DNA from 2 places in the Pseudarthrobacter sp. MDT3-1 genome. Region 2 is predicted to be linked to the other one. Evidence: riboswitches for the same ligand, from Rfam matches in the RefSeq annotation. Region 2 holds a riboswitch; the other holds the start of a gene.

Region 1 (7,245 bases), on a different contig from region 2:
GAACGGCTGGCTCGCTGACCTTGTCTCACCCGAGGTGGCTGACAGGGTGGGCAAGTGCTGGGGTTTCGGCTCCGAAACGCCCAAGGACCCTGGCCCCTGGGAGGGCGAGCTGCGGAACATGTGGAAGCCCACCAACGTGGAGAACCTCTGGATCCATGGCGGCAACCTGCACCAGAGCCGGCACTATTCCAACTACCTGGCCCTGCAGCTCAAGGCCCGGCTGGAGGGGCTGCCCACACCGGTGTTTGAGCTCCAGGCATCGCACCACACCCGCTGATCACCACCCACCCGGGCGGGCGGCTGCGCCGACATGGCGCAGCCGTCTCTACGGCATCGAGATCAGGAGGATTCATCACGTGATAGGCCGTGGACGGCTCTACCCTCGAAGGTGTTGGCGCAGTCCGGGGATGGCAAAGTCGACCTTCCCGTAGCCGGCAGACTCGATCAGCCCGGCTGCGATGAGCCTGTTCCGGTACTTGGAGACCAGATTTGGTTTGGACTTGATGATGTTCCCGATCTGGGCAGCTGACGAAGGGCCATCCTGCTGGGCCATCGCATCGAGGAACTCGCGGTCCTTGTCAGAGATGTCCGAAAGTGCGGACTCGACAACAACCAGGGTGTTCCGTCGCAGCGCGGCCGCGATGGCGGCGCGGACGCCGCGCTGATCCAACGTCCAGCCCGACTTACCAGCCTCCATCCAGAGGTAATAGCCGACGAGCTGAATAAGGAACGGGTAGCCCTCTGTGGCCGCCGCCGCCTCGCTGATCAGCTCCGGGGAGACGCCGATGCCTCCTTCGCTGAAAAGTTCCTGGTAAGAGGCGGTGACTTCGGCGACGGCCGCTTCGTGCAGGTTGATCCTGTCGGCCCGCCGCAGGAAGGTGGCTACGCCTTCGTTAAGAAGATCAGACACGGCCGAGGGGAGGCCGGCGAAGATCAGGCCGATCGGCAGGCCGTCGCGAATGAAGTGTTGGACGTCGGCAGCCAACTGCGAGATTTCTGTCCGGTCGACGGCATGGATCTCGTCAATAGTGATGACTAAGCCCGTTCCCTTTGCGTCCAGCAGTCGCAGGAGTTCCTCGCCGGTCCGCCGCCAATCCGGAAAGCGTTCCTGCGGGAGTTGCGTGGTCAACCCGAACCCTGCGGCGGAGAAAGCCGTGATCTTCCGCGTCGGCGGACCGTCCCCGAACTCGTCTGCAAGTCGGAGCATGTCGTCGCCGATCTTTGCCAGGAATCCCGGATTGGCCGTTCGGGAGATCACGGCCCATCCGTGATCTCTGGCGATCGCCTCCGCGGCACCGAGCATTACGGTCTTGCCAATGCCCCGGGATCCCGTAATGATCGTGAGTAGCCCCGGAGCACCCGATCCCTGTTGCAAGCCGTATTCGAATTCGTCCAGCAGCCCGGCTCTGCCGATTAGGTCCGGAGGGGTGGCTCCGGCAGTGGGTTTGAAAGGATTCTGCACAGACGCCTCCGGGTGAAACTAGGTGAAAGTGGTGAAAGTGGTGAAAGTGGTGAAACTTCGACCAGCCTAGCAGTCCGGGCTAATCGCCTGCTGGGCCGACATCAGGGGCTTGTGAGGATGACGAGCTGCCGGGTCGCCCGGGTCATCGCGACATAGCGGTCTACCGCTCCTTCGATGCCCGGACCGAAGCCCTCCGGGTCCACGAGGACCACCAGGTCGAACTCGAGCCCCTTCACCAGTTCCGGGGACAGCCACCTGGCGCGGGACGTCGCCAGGAACGGGCCGTGTCCCGCGTCAGTGGTGCTGATGACGCAGGCGGTCCCGTCGTCGTGCTCGGCGAGCCAGGTGTCGAGGATCGAGCCCAGCTGCAGTGTGGATCCGTGGACGACGGGAAGGCCGCTGCTCCGGATCGAGGTGGGCACGTTGGCGTCCGGGACGACGGCCCGGATGACCGGCTCGGCTTCTGCCATGACCTCTTCCGGCGTCCGGTAGTTGATGCTGAGGCTCGCCAGGTTCACGTTCGTCAATCCGACCCGTTCGAGCCGTTCCAGCCACGACTCGGCAAACCCGTGCCTGGCCTGGGCGCGGTCCCCCACGACGGTGAAGCTCCGGGACGGGCAGCGGAGCATCAACCACCCGGTCCATCAGCTCACACTCAGCGGCCAGGGCGGCGTCCTGCCGGCGCTTGCGGCGTGACGCCTCGGGGTCGCCGAGCCGTTGCCGGGCCGCGTCCAGGAGCGGCAGGTCGGACGTGGTCCAGGCGTGCGGGTCCTGGCGCTGCAGCTTCTGCACCTCGTCGGGACTGAGCCAGGGGGCGCACAGGCGCAGGTAGGCGGGCACCCGCCAGAGGTCCCCCACAAGCGCGCTGTAGTTGAGCGGCGGCCATGCCCTGCTGAACGCTTCGACCAATTCCGCGTTCCGCGCCAGCGCCCTGCGCAGCACGCCTTCGGGGAGGTCGCCGCCGTCGTGCTTGTCCTCCATGATGGTGAGCAGCTCCTCCCAGACCTCGTCGCGCGCCTCATTGTGCGGAGTGCCGGGATGACCCGATTTCCCATCGATTGCTCCGTAGGGGCCCTTAAGGGCTCCCAAAAGGGCCTTTACGGAGCAACCGATGGTGATGTGACGCCGTCGCCGGCGGAAATCTTGCACGCCGCCCGAAATCGGGCTAACCTGTGAGACGTGTCACTGACGAAGTGGCACATGCTTTTGATCTGCGGCGGGAGAGTCCTGCCGGTACGTTCAGCAGGCGCCGTAGGAGCAAATCCTCTCCGGGAATCTCTCAGGCCCACGTACCGCCGCGGTTAGGCAACTCTGGAAAGTAGTCCGGCAACGGGCTCACCGACGGTGCAAGCGTCACCCTGTAAAAGCAGGTGGCGCGGAAACTCTCAGGTCCAATACAGAGCGGGGAGGAACCCGAATCAATGTGGCGTACCCAGCGCGCCACCTGAATTATGGAGTTCCTTCATGACCATCCAGTCGTCCCCTTCCACCTTTGCCGATCGTCATATTGGTGCGCGCCGCCAGGCCGATATTGACGCCATGCTCAAGGCCGTTGGCTATGACAGCGTTGACGGCCTCGTGGACGTTGCCGTCCCCGACTCCATCCGCCAGGCCAAGCCGCTGGCCCTTAAGGACGCCCTCAGTGAGGTTGAGGTCCTTGCGGAGCTGCGGAAGCTCGCGGCGAAGAACAAGACGGCTGTCCAGATGATCGGCCAGGGTTACTACGACACGGTCACGCCTGCGGTGATCCGGCGGAACATCCTGGAGGCCCCGGCCTGGTACACCGCGTACACGCCGTACCAGCCGGAGATTTCGCAGGGCCGCCTGGAGGCGCTGCTGAACTTCCAGACCATGGTCCAGGACCTGGTGGGCCTGCCGATCGCGAACGCGTCGCTGCTGGATGAAGCCACCGCCGTGGCCGAGGCTGTGCTGATGATGCGCCGGGCGAACAAGAACAAGGAGGCCCGGGACGGCAAGACGGTCCTGGATGCCGATTGCCTGCCGCAGACCATCGCGATTGTGAAGGGCCGCGCCGAAGCCCTGGGCTTTGAGGTGGAGGTCGCTGACCTGTCCAAGGGCCTGCCCGACGGCGTTATCAACGGGATTGTGCTGCAGCAGCCGGGCGTCTCGGGCCGGGTCTTCAACCACGCCGACGTGATCGCTGCAGCCAAGGAGCGCGGCGCCCTCGTCACGGTCGCTGCCGACCTGTTGGCGCTGACGCTGATCACGCCTCCGGGGGAGCAGGGCGCGGACATCGCCGTCGGCTCGACCCAGCGTTTTGGTGTGCCGTTGTTCTTCGGCGGACCGCACGCGGCCTACATGGCGGTGGCGAAGGGCCTGGAGCGGTCCATGCCGGGCCGCCTCGTCGGAGTCTCCAAGGACGACGCCGGGACCCCCGCCTACCGTCTGGCGCTGCAGACCCGGGAGCAGCACATCCGCCGTGAGAAGGCCACGTCCAACATCTGCACCGCGCAGGCACTGCTGGCCATCGTTTCCTCGTTCTACGCCGTCTACCACGGCCCCGACGGTCTCAAGGCAATCGCCGAGCAGGTCCACCACAACGCCCGCACCCTGGCGACCACGCTGAAGGTCGCCGGCCGCGAACTGGTCACCGAGACCTTTTTCGACACAGTCACGGTCCGCGTCCCGGGCAAGGCCGGCAAGGTCATCGCCGCCGCCGAAGCACGTGGCATCAACCTGCGCCACATCGACGAGGACACCATCGGCGTCTCCGCTGATGAAACTACGACGACGGATGTCCTCTCCGCGATCGCCGTCGCCTTCGGTGCCGGTCCGGTTGTGGACGCGAAGGGCTTTGAACTGCCCGAATCGGTGCTCCGCACTTCCGAGTACCTGCAGCACCCCGTGTTTAACACGCACCGTTCCGAGACCCAGCTGCTGCGCTACATCCGCCGGCTGAGTGACCGCGACCTGGCCCTGGACCGCACCATGATCCCGCTGGGTTCCTGCACGATGAAGCTGAACGCCACGGCAGAGATGGAGGCCATTTCCTGGCCGGAGTTCGCCTCGATCCACCCGTTCGCCCCGGATTCCCAGACCGTGGGCTGGCGCGAACTCATCGGCGGGCTGGAAGCTGACCTCGCGGAAATCACCGGGTACGACCAGGTGTCCCTGCAGCCGAATGCCGGGTCCCAGGGTGAGCTCGCGGGCCTGCTGGCCATCCGCGGCTACCACCTATCCCGCGGCGATGCCCAGCGCACGGTCTGCCTGATCCCGGCCTCGGCCCACGGCACCAACGCCGCCTCCGCTGTCCTGGCCGGCATGAAGGTTGTCGTTGTGGCAACGGCGCCTGACGGCAGCATCGATCACGCGGACCTGAATGCCAAGATCGAGGCCAACAAGGACGTCCTCTCGGCGATCATGATCACCTACCCCTCCACCCACGGCGTCTACGACGCCGACGTCACCGAAATCTGCGACGCCGTGCACGCTGCCGGCGGCCAGGTCTACGTCGACGGCGCCAACCTCAACGCCCTTGTCGGCCTGGCACAGCCGGGCAAGTTCGGCGGCGACGTCTCGCACCTGAACCTGCACAAGACCTTCTGCATCCCGCACGGCGGCGGCGGCCCCGGCGTTGGCCCGGTCGCAGCCAAGGCGCACCTGGCACCGTTTATGCCCGGTGACGCCAACAAGGCAGCGCACGAAGCCGGCCACGGCGTGGCCATCAGCGCATCCAACTACGGCTCCGCCGGCGTCCTGCCCATCTCCTGGGCCTACGTGAAGCTGATGGGTGCCGAGGGCCTGACCGAGGCCACGAAGTCGGCGCTGCTGGCGGCGAACTATGTTGCGGCCCGCCTGAATGAGTACTTCCCGGTTCTCTACACCGGCGAGGGTGGGCTGGTGGCGCACGAGTGCATCCTGGACCTGCGCGACCTGACGGCCAGGACCGGCGTCACCGCGGAGGACGTGGCCAAGCGCCTGATCGATTATGGCTTCCACGCCCCCACCCTCGCGTTCCCGGTGGCGGGCACGCTGATGGTGGAGCCCACCGAGTCCGAGGACCTTGTGGAGATCGACCGGTTCATCGACGCGATGATCACCATCCGCAAGGAAATCGACCAGGTGGCCAACGGCGACTTCACTGTCGAGAACAGCCCGCTGCGCCACGCACCCCACACCGCGTCCGCCGTCGTATCTTCCGACTGGGCCCGCGAGTACCCGCGTGAGCAGGCCGCCTTCCCGGTCCACCACCTCAAGCAGGACAAGTACTTCCCGCCCGTCGGCCGCATCGACGGCGCAGCCGGGGACCGCAACCTGATCTGCTCCTGCCCGCCCATCGAAGAATTCGCGAACTAGTCTCGTATGAAAGGCTTTCACAATGACTGAGAACTACACCGCTCTCTACGAAGAGCACAAGAAACTCGGCGCTTCCTTCACCGATTTCGGTGGCTGGCAGATGCCCCTGAAGTACAGCTCCGAGCTGGCCGAGCACCACGCTGTGCGCAAGGCTGCCGGCCTGTTCGACCTCTCCCACATGGGCGAAGTCTGGGTCTCCGGCCTGGAAGCCGGCGCGTTCCTGGACTACGCACTGGTGGGCAAACTCTCCGCCATCGCGGACGGGAAGGCCAGGTACTCGCTCATCTGCAACGCCGACGGCGGCATCATCGATGACCTCATCGTCTACCGTTTCGGCGACGAGAAATACCTCGTGGTCCCCAACGCGGGCAACGCCCCCACCGTCGCCGTCGCCCTGGCCGAACGCGCCACGGCGTTCAACGTGAAGGTGGAGGACGCCTCCGCCATCACGTCGCTGATCGCGGTCCAGGGTCCCAAGGCAGAGGCCATCCTGCTCAAGCTGACCGCTGAGGCCCAGCACCCGCTCGTCACAGACCTGAAGTACTACGCGTTCAACGAACTCACCGTGGCCGGCCACAACGTCATCCTGGCCCGCACCGGTTACACCGGCGAGGACGGCTTCGAGCTCTTTGTAGCGAACGACGGCGCCGCCTCCCTGTGGGCATCCGTCGCCGAAGCGGGGGCCGAGTTCGGCATCGTCCCGTGCGGCCTCGCCTCCCGCGATTCGCTCCGCCTCGAAGCGGGCATGCCGCTGTACGGCAACGAGCTTTCCCTCGAAGGGTCACCGTTCGACGCCGGCCTGGGTGGCGTTGTGGCGCTCAAGAGCAAGGAAGGCGACTTCGTGGGCCGCGCCGCCCTGGAAGCCGCCAAGGAAGCCGGGTCAAAGCGTAAGCTGGTGGGCTTGAAAGGTCTCGGCCGTCGCGCCGGCCGCGGGCACTACCCGGTGCTCAAGGGCGGCGCAGAGGTTGGCGAAGTCACCTCCGGCCAGCCCAGCCCCACCCTCGGCTACCCGGTCGCGATGGCCTATGTCGACGTCGAGCACGCCGAGGTTGGCACCGCCCTGGACATCGACCTGCGCGGCAAGGCAGAGCCTTTCGAGGTTGTCGCCCTGCCGTTCTACAAGCGCCAAAAGTAAGCCAAGTCCGGAACCGGCAGGCCGGAGTTTTCACGCGTGCTGCTCCTTCGTCGCTCTGACGCACGCTTTCGAAAACCCCGTCCCGCCGGCCCCTCGGGGGGTCCGCGGTATCCGGCAGCATGCGTCAAAGCGAGGAACGAGCAGCATGCAGAGGATATCGGGGAACGCCCGGCCCAACTCGACCACCCACAGATTTCGAACGTAAGGAACACACATGGCTAAGGTTGCCGCTGAACTGAAGTACTCCGCTGAGCACGAGTGGATCGCCTTTGATGGCTCTGGTCCGTCCGTTGTTGGCGTGTCCGCTGTTGCCGCTGAGGCGCTGGGCGAC
Region 2 (7,245 bases):
GCGCCCCAGCCGTTGAAGACCCAGTCGACGGCGCCGAGGCTCCCGTCCTGGTCCAGCACAAACGTGGGGCCGATGTCCCGCATCCACGCATCGTTGAGCGGGGCGGCAAGTACCTCGACGGCCGGGTGCAGATAGCGGGCGGCGATGCCGACGTCGTCGGGGTCCACCACCACGGTGACCGGCTCAAATTCGACGGCGGCGTTGGCCACCGCTGCCCAGGTGGACCGGGCTGCGTGGGCAGCTTCCTCCGTGTCACCCAGGGTGTAACCGCCGGTGGGAAAGGCCATCCACAGCCGCTCCTGCGGAGCGGTTTCGGCGGGCATGCGCCACGTGCTCATGCGGTCACCTGCTGACGGTTGATTGAGCCTGCGTGACTGGTGATTGAGCCGGCGTACCCGGTGATTGAGCCTGCCGAAATCCCCGCCTCTTCGCCGCCGAGCGGCTGGTCATGGCGTACGGGTTCCGTAAGCCGGCCGTAGGTATCGGGGCGGCGCGTGGACAGGAAGGGGAAGAGCGTCAGCCAGTCCCGCCGCTGGTCCAGGTCGAGGTCTGCCACCAGCACTGCGGAGGCGTCACGCGGAGCCTGCACGAGGACGCGGCCGTAGGGGTCGGAGATGAAGGAGGAGCCGTAGAAGTTCAGCGTTCCTTCACTGCCCCAGCGGTTGGGGGCAATCATAAACAGGCCGTTGGCGATGCCGTTGCCCACGATGACCTGCTGCCACAGCGGCTGGGTGTCGAAGTCCGGGTGGTCCGGTTCGGAACCGATGGCGGTGGGGTAGACCAGGATCTCTGCGCCACCGAGGGAGTAGAGCCGGGCCACCTCCGGGAACCATTCGTCCCAGCAGGTGGGCATGCCCAGCCGGGCGCCGCCCAGTTCTGCCGGCGCGTGGACCTCGTAGGCATCCGCGGCCGCTGGCCCCTGGCGGAAGAACTTGTCTTCGTAGTAGCCGGCGGTGACCGGGATGTGGAGCTTGTGCGTGCGGGCGAGCAGTTCGCCCTCGGACGACACCAGGATGGCGGTGTTCAGCCCCAGGCCGTCGTCGCTGCCGTCCGGGTTGGGTGCCTGCTGGTACAGCGAGGCATGGACAGCCACGCCGTGGCGGCGGGCCGACTCGGCAGCAAACCGGAAGGTGGGTCCGGTGAGCAGGTCCTCAGCGATGTCCGACGGCCGGGGCAGCACCGCTCCAGGGCGCGTGGTGTCATTTTCGGAGCAGGTGTCTGCAGGGTAGCGGGAAAGCGTGAGTTCGGGCAGGAACACCACCGACGCGCCGAGCCGGGCGGCGCGGCCGATTCCTTCATCGAGTTCCGCCTGCAGGACGGCAGTGTCTGCATGCCAGCGGTGCTGCACAACGCCCACCCGAAGGGCAGGGCGGACGGACGGCGTTGTCCGGGCCAGGGACGTGGGTGAGTCGAGGCAGGAAATTTCAATCATGTGCTTACTTCCAGTGAGACGACCGTCACTAAATGAATGACGTTCATTTAGTATGGAGGGTGGACGGCTTTCGCGCAATGGTTTAAATGAATTCCGTTCTTTTATCTCGCTCCGTGAGATTGGTAAGCTCACTGAGAAATTTGCTTCCGGCCTGCCGCGATCGATCCCGCGGCTGATAGCGTCGGGACTACTGGACCAATCGAGGAGGATTCATGAAAGCTTCACCGACGCTGACCAATAACCTGCAGGCCGTACTTGCGGACCTGATTGAGCTGCACATCCAGGGCAAGCAGGCCCACTGGAACATTGTGGGGACCAACTTCCGGGACCTTCACCTGCAGCTGGACGAAATCGTGGATGCCGCCCGGCAGTTCGCGGATGACATGGCCGAGCGGATGCGCGCCCTTCATGCCCTGCCGGACGGCCGCAGTGCCACCGTGGCCAAGTCCACCAGCCTCGCGCAGTTCCCCGAAGGCCTCATCAACACGAAGGACGCCATCGAGCGGATCGTTGCCGCGCTTGAGGCTGCCGTGGGCACCATGCGCAAGGTCCATGACGAAGTGGACGAAGAGGATCCCACCACCGCGGACCTGCTCCATGAATTCATCGCCAAGCTGGAACAGTACGCGTGGATGGTGAACGCCGAGACCATGAAGGCCTCCGCCAGCGTCACCGCCCCTGACGCCAAGTAGTCGCCGGCCCATAGTGAGGCCACAGGCGCCCGGCGCAGGAAGGACTTCCTGCGCCGGGCGTTTATTGTGCGCTCGCCGGCTTGCCGGAGACGGGCCCCTAGTCTGCCGTCGGAACTTTCCGGAGTACGACGGCGGCAAGGACTGACGCGCTCGCCATCAGTACCAGCGCAATTGCCGCAGTGGTGTGGACGCCCGAATCAAACGCCAGGCGTGCTGCGCCGCGGAGCGCTTCCGCCAGTGGAGCAGGCAGGCCGGCGGCCAGTTCCACGGCGCCCGCCAGAGTTTCACCCGCGAGGTGTACTGCAGTGCCCGACGCCATTGCCTCCACCCCGGCCGGAAGTCGGAGATTGTGCTGGTAGGAAGCGGTCAGGATGGAGCCCAGCATCGCCGTCCCCAGCAGGGACCCCACCTCATAGCCCGTTTCGGAGATGGCGGCCGCCGCTCCTGACTTCTCCGCTGGAACGGAGCCCAGGATGAGGTCATTGGAAATGGTTTCCGCTGTGCCCACGCCCAGGGCAAGGATCAGCAGCGCGGCCAGCAGGAGGGCCGGGCCGGAGCCGTGGTCACCGAAGACCACGATTCCGTACCCGGTGGCGCTCAGGGCCAGGCCACCCGCCACCACAAAGCCCGGACGCACCTTCCGGACCAGCGGCACCACTGCCAGCCCAGCCAGCACTGTTGCCACCAGGGCCGGGATCATGGCAATTCCGGCGGCCGACGGCGTCATTCCGTCCAGGAGCTGCAGGTGCTGGGCGAGGAACAGGATGAAGCCGTTGAAGGAGAACAGGGCCAGCACGTTTGCCGTGATGGCAGTGCTGAAGACCCGGTTGCCGAACAGTGACATGTCCAGCAGGGGGCTGGCCAGCCGCTGCTGGCGGCGTACAAAGACGACGCCCATGGCCAGGCCAAAGGCAACAAGACCCACAGGAGCGGCCCCGAAACCATCGGTCGCCAGCTCCTTGATGCCATACACAACGGGCACCATTACCAGCAGGGACAGGACGATGCTGGGCACGTCCACCCGCCCGGGGCGCGGATCTTTTGATTCCGGGATGAAGGCAGGGCCGAACGCCAGCAGGGGCAGCATGATGGGCACGGCGACCAGCAGGATCGCGCCCCACCAGAACTGCTCCACCAGCCACCCGCCGAAGATGGGACCCAGGGCGGCGCCGCCGGAGAAGCCGGCAGCCCAAATGGCCACGGCCAGCCGACGCCGGTTTGGGTCCGGAAAAATGTTGCGGATCAGCGACAGGGTGGAAGGCATCAGCATGGCGCCGAAGAACCCCAGCATTGCCCGGCCCGCTATCAGCCACTCTGCGCTGGGGGCAAAGGCTGTTGCTGCTGAGACCGCGGCGAAGCCAACGCTGCCGGTCAGCAGCAGCCGTCGGCGCCCGATCCGGTCACCCAGGCTGCCCATGGCAACCAGCAAGCCGGCAAGCACCAGGGGATAGGCGTCCACAATCCACAGCAGCTGGACTCCGGTGGTTTCCAGGTTGCTCGCGATGGCCGGAAGTGCAAACGTCAACGCAGTGTTGTCCACCGCAACCAGGAGCACCGGAAACATCAGCAGGGCCAGCGCGAGCCAGTCGCGCCAGGGCGCCTTGGCGGGCCCTGACGGCCTGAGGTCGGCTGCCATGGTGGATGTGCTTCGGGTGTTCTGGTTGGACTGTGTGGACAACGTCATATCAATAACTGTACCGTCCAGACGGTACAGTTAAGAACCGGGGCCCGGAGCGTGCATGATTGAAGCCATGGCCAGAAATCCCGTCGCACGCGATGCAGTCCTCGACGCTTTTGAAGAACTCCTGATCGATGTGGGGGAGCGGGCTGCCACTTTGGACGCGGTGGCCAGGCGGGCCGGCGTATCCAAGGGCGGGTTGCTCTACCACTTCCCCAACAAGGAAGCGCTGATCGCTGCGGTGCTGGAGCGGCTGGACCGACTGGCCGTCGAGGACCTCGCGCTGATGGCCGCAGCAGCCGAAGGTGCGGCGGCCTACTTCATCCGTTCCTCGCTCTGGTCCGACTCGCCTATGGACCGCTCCTTCGTGGCCGCCACCCGGCTGGCTGAAGTGGCCCATGAAGAGGCCCGGCGCCGCTTTGCCGCCATCCAGCAGCAATGGTTGGACCTGATCGCGGCCGACGTCGGCACGGCCGTGGCGAAAGCCGTGCTGTACATGGGGGACGGGCTGTATTTCAACGCCATGTGGGAAAGCGGTACCACCGGGGACAGCCGGGGCAGGCATGGAGACATTGAGGAGCTCCTCGCTGCCGTGGAGCGGCTTCGCGGCTGATTCTGCTCAATCATTCGGCCAGCCTTCTGGTGCAGCCCGCGTCCATCCGGGCGCGCTGGAGCTCCACACCGGAATGATTGAGCAGAATCCGCCGACCTCATTTGCCCGGCGGCCCGGGGCGTAGGAGAATTGGACCGCGTGGCGACCATCTGCGGCCGCCACAAAATCTGAATATGCCTTTGATCTGCGGCGGGAGAGTTCTGTTAGTAGGTACAACAGGCGCCGTAGGAGCAAATCCTCCCCAGGAATCTCTCAGGCCCACGTACCGCCGCGGCCAGGCAACTCTGGAAAGTGGCAGGCCGTCCGCCTGAAGCGTCCCGGATCACTCCGGAATGTCAGGACCGCTGTGCCCACCGACGGTGCAAGCGCAGCCTAGCGGAAGCAGGCTGCGCGGAAACTCTCAGGTCCCAGACAGAGTGGGGAGGAACCCGAGTCGATGTGGCGCACCCTGCGCCGCCTTAGTAATGGAGTTCCTTGTGAGTGTTAATTCGGCCTCGGCCACTTTCGTTGACCGGCATATTGGCGCCCGCCGCCAGGCCGATATCGACTCCATGCTCAAGGCCGTCGGCTACGGCACTGTGGACGCGCTGGTGGATACGGCCGTTCCCAACGGCATCCGGCAGGATGTGGCACTCCGCCTTAAGGACGCCCTCAGCGAGGTTGAGGTCCTTGCGGAGCTGCGGAAGCTCGCGGCGAAGAACAAGACGGCTGTCCAGATGATCGGCCAGGGTTACTACGACACCGTGACGCCCGCGGTCATCCGCCGGAACATCCTCGAGGCCCCGGCCTGGTACACCGCGTACACGCCGTACCAGCCGGAGATTTCGCAGGGCCGGCTTGAGGCTTTGCTGAACTTCCAGACCATGGTCCAGGACCTGGTGGGCCTGCCGATCGCGAACGCGTCGCTGCTGGATGAAGCCACTGCCGTGGCCGAGGCTGTGCTGATGATGCGCCGGGCGAACAAGAACAAGGAGGCCCGGGACGGCAAGACGGTCCTGGATGCCGACTGCCTGCCGCAGACCATCGCGATCGTGAAGGGCCGCGCCGAAGCCCTGGGCTTTGAGGTGGAGGTCGCTGACCTCTCCCAGGGGCTGCCCGACGGCGTTATCAACGGGATTGTGCTGCAGCAGCCCGGCGTCTCGGGCCGGGTCTTCAACCACGCCGACGTGATCGAGGCTGCCAAGGAGCGCGGCGCGCTCGTCACGGTCGCTGCCGACCTGCTGGCGCTGACGCTGATCACGCCTCCGGGGGAGCAGGGCGCGGACATCGCCGTCGGCTCGACCCAGCGTTTTGGTGTGCCGTTGTTCTTCGGCGGACCGCACGCGGCCTACATGGCGGTGGCGAAGGGCCTGGAGCGGTCCATGCCGGGCCGCCTCGTCGGAGTCTCCAAGGACGACGCCGGGACCCCCGCGTACCGCCTGGCGCTGCAGACCCGGGAGCAGCACATCCGCCGCGAGAAGGCCACGTCCAACATCTGCACCGCGCAGGCACTGCTGGCCATCGTCTCCTCGTTCTACGCCGTGTACCACGGCCCCGACGGCCTGAAGGCAATCGCCGAGACCACCCACAGCCACGCTGCAACCATCGCCGCATCGCTCAAGGCGGCCGGCCTGGACGTTCTGCACACAAGCTTCTTCGATACCGTCACGGTTTCCGTGCCCGGCAAGGCTGCGGCCATTGTTGCCGCAGCGGAAGCCCAGGGCATCAACCTGCGCCACATCGACGGCGACACCATCGGCGTTTCCGCCGATGAAACCACAACCCCGGCCATCGTCGCCGGCGTGCTGGACGTCTTTGGTGCCGCCGCGGTGGACGCGGCCGCCGGCACTGACACGGAGTTCGCGCTGGATGCCGCCGTCGAACGTTTCTCCGGTTACCTGCAGCACCCGGTGTTCAACACGCACCGTTCCGAGACCCAGCTGCTGCGCTACATCCGCAGGCTGAGCGACCGGGACCTGGCGCTGGACCGCACCATGATTCCGCTGGGTTCCTGCACCATGAAGCTGAACGCCACGGCAGAGATGGAAGCCATTTCCTGGCCGGAGTTCGCCTCGATCCACCCGTTCGCCCCGGATTCCCAGACCGTGGGCTGGCGCGAACTCATCACCGATCTCGAAGACCAGCTGACCGAGATCACGGGCTACGACCAGGTGTCCCTGCAGCCGAATGCCGGGTCCCAGGGCGAGCTCGCCGGCCTGCTGGCCATCCGCGGCTACCACCTGTCCCGCGGCGATGACCAGCGCACGGTCTGCCTGATTCCGGCTTCGGCGCACGGCACTAACGCCGCCTCCGCTGTCCTGGCGGGCATGAAGGTCGTTGTGGTTGCCACCGCCGCGGACGGCAGCATCGACCACGCTGACCTGAATGCCAAGATCGAGGCGAACAAGGACGCCCTTTCGGCGATCATGATCACCTACCCGTCCACGCACGGTGTCTACGACGCCGATGTCCGTGAGGTGTGCGATTCGGTGCACGCTGCAGGCGGCCAGGTTTATGTGGACGGCGCCAACCTGAACGCGCTCGTTGGCCTGGCGCAGCCGGGCAAGTTCGGCGGCGACGTCTCGCACCTGAACCTGCACAAGACTTTCTGCATCCCGCATGGCGGCGGCGGCCCCGGCGTTGGCCCGGTCGCGGCGAAGGCCCACCTGGCGCCGTTTATGCCGGGTAACGCAGCCACGTGGACCGAAGGCAATGACGTCCCGATCTCTGCCTCACGGTTCGGTTCTGCCGGTGTCCTGCCCATCTCCTGGGCGTATGTGAAGCTGATGGGTGGCGAGGGCCTGACCGAGGCCACGAAGTCGGCGCTGCTGGCGGCGAACTATGTTGCGGC

Evidence for each region. Region 2 has a riboswitch for glycine ahead of gcvP (aminomethyl-transferring glycine dehydrogenase). Riboswitches for the same ligand answer to the same signal wherever they lie in the genome.
Region 1: it holds a riboswitch for glycine, as region 2 does, so the genes downstream of both, gcvP (aminomethyl-transferring glycine dehydrogenase) here and gcvP (aminomethyl-transferring glycine dehydrogenase) in region 2, are expected to answer to the same signal.

Annotation. Positions count from the first base shown of each region.
Region 1 covers NZ_JBTNDX010000016.1:54,869-62,113, reverse strand. The annotation lists gene ACX80X_RS13655 (NAD(P)/FAD-dependent oxidoreductase) at 1-277, shown strand, start outside; gene ACX80X_RS13650 (AAA family ATPase) at 377-1,462, opposite strand; partial or broken gene ACX80X_RS13645 (helicase domain-containing protein) at 1,564-2,509, opposite strand; glycine riboswitch at 2,670-2,767, shown strand; gene gcvP (aminomethyl-transferring glycine dehydrogenase) at 2,927-5,779, shown strand; gene gcvT (glycine cleavage system aminomethyltransferase GcvT) at 5,802-6,914, shown strand; gene gcvH (glycine cleavage system protein GcvH) at 7,129-7,245, shown strand, end outside.
Region 2 covers NZ_JBTNDX010000012.1:74,567-81,811, forward strand. The annotation lists gene ACX80X_RS11420 (agmatine deiminase family protein) at 1-338, opposite strand, end outside; gene ACX80X_RS11425 (nitrilase-related carbon-nitrogen hydrolase) at 335-1,432, opposite strand; gene ACX80X_RS11430 (Dps family protein) at 1,645-2,124, shown strand; gene ACX80X_RS11435 (MFS transporter) at 2,222-3,760, opposite strand; gene ACX80X_RS11440 (TetR/AcrR family transcriptional regulator) at 3,876-4,415, shown strand; glycine riboswitch at 4,596-4,693, shown strand; glycine riboswitch at 4,695-4,840, shown strand; gene gcvP (aminomethyl-transferring glycine dehydrogenase) at 4,880-7,245, shown strand, end outside.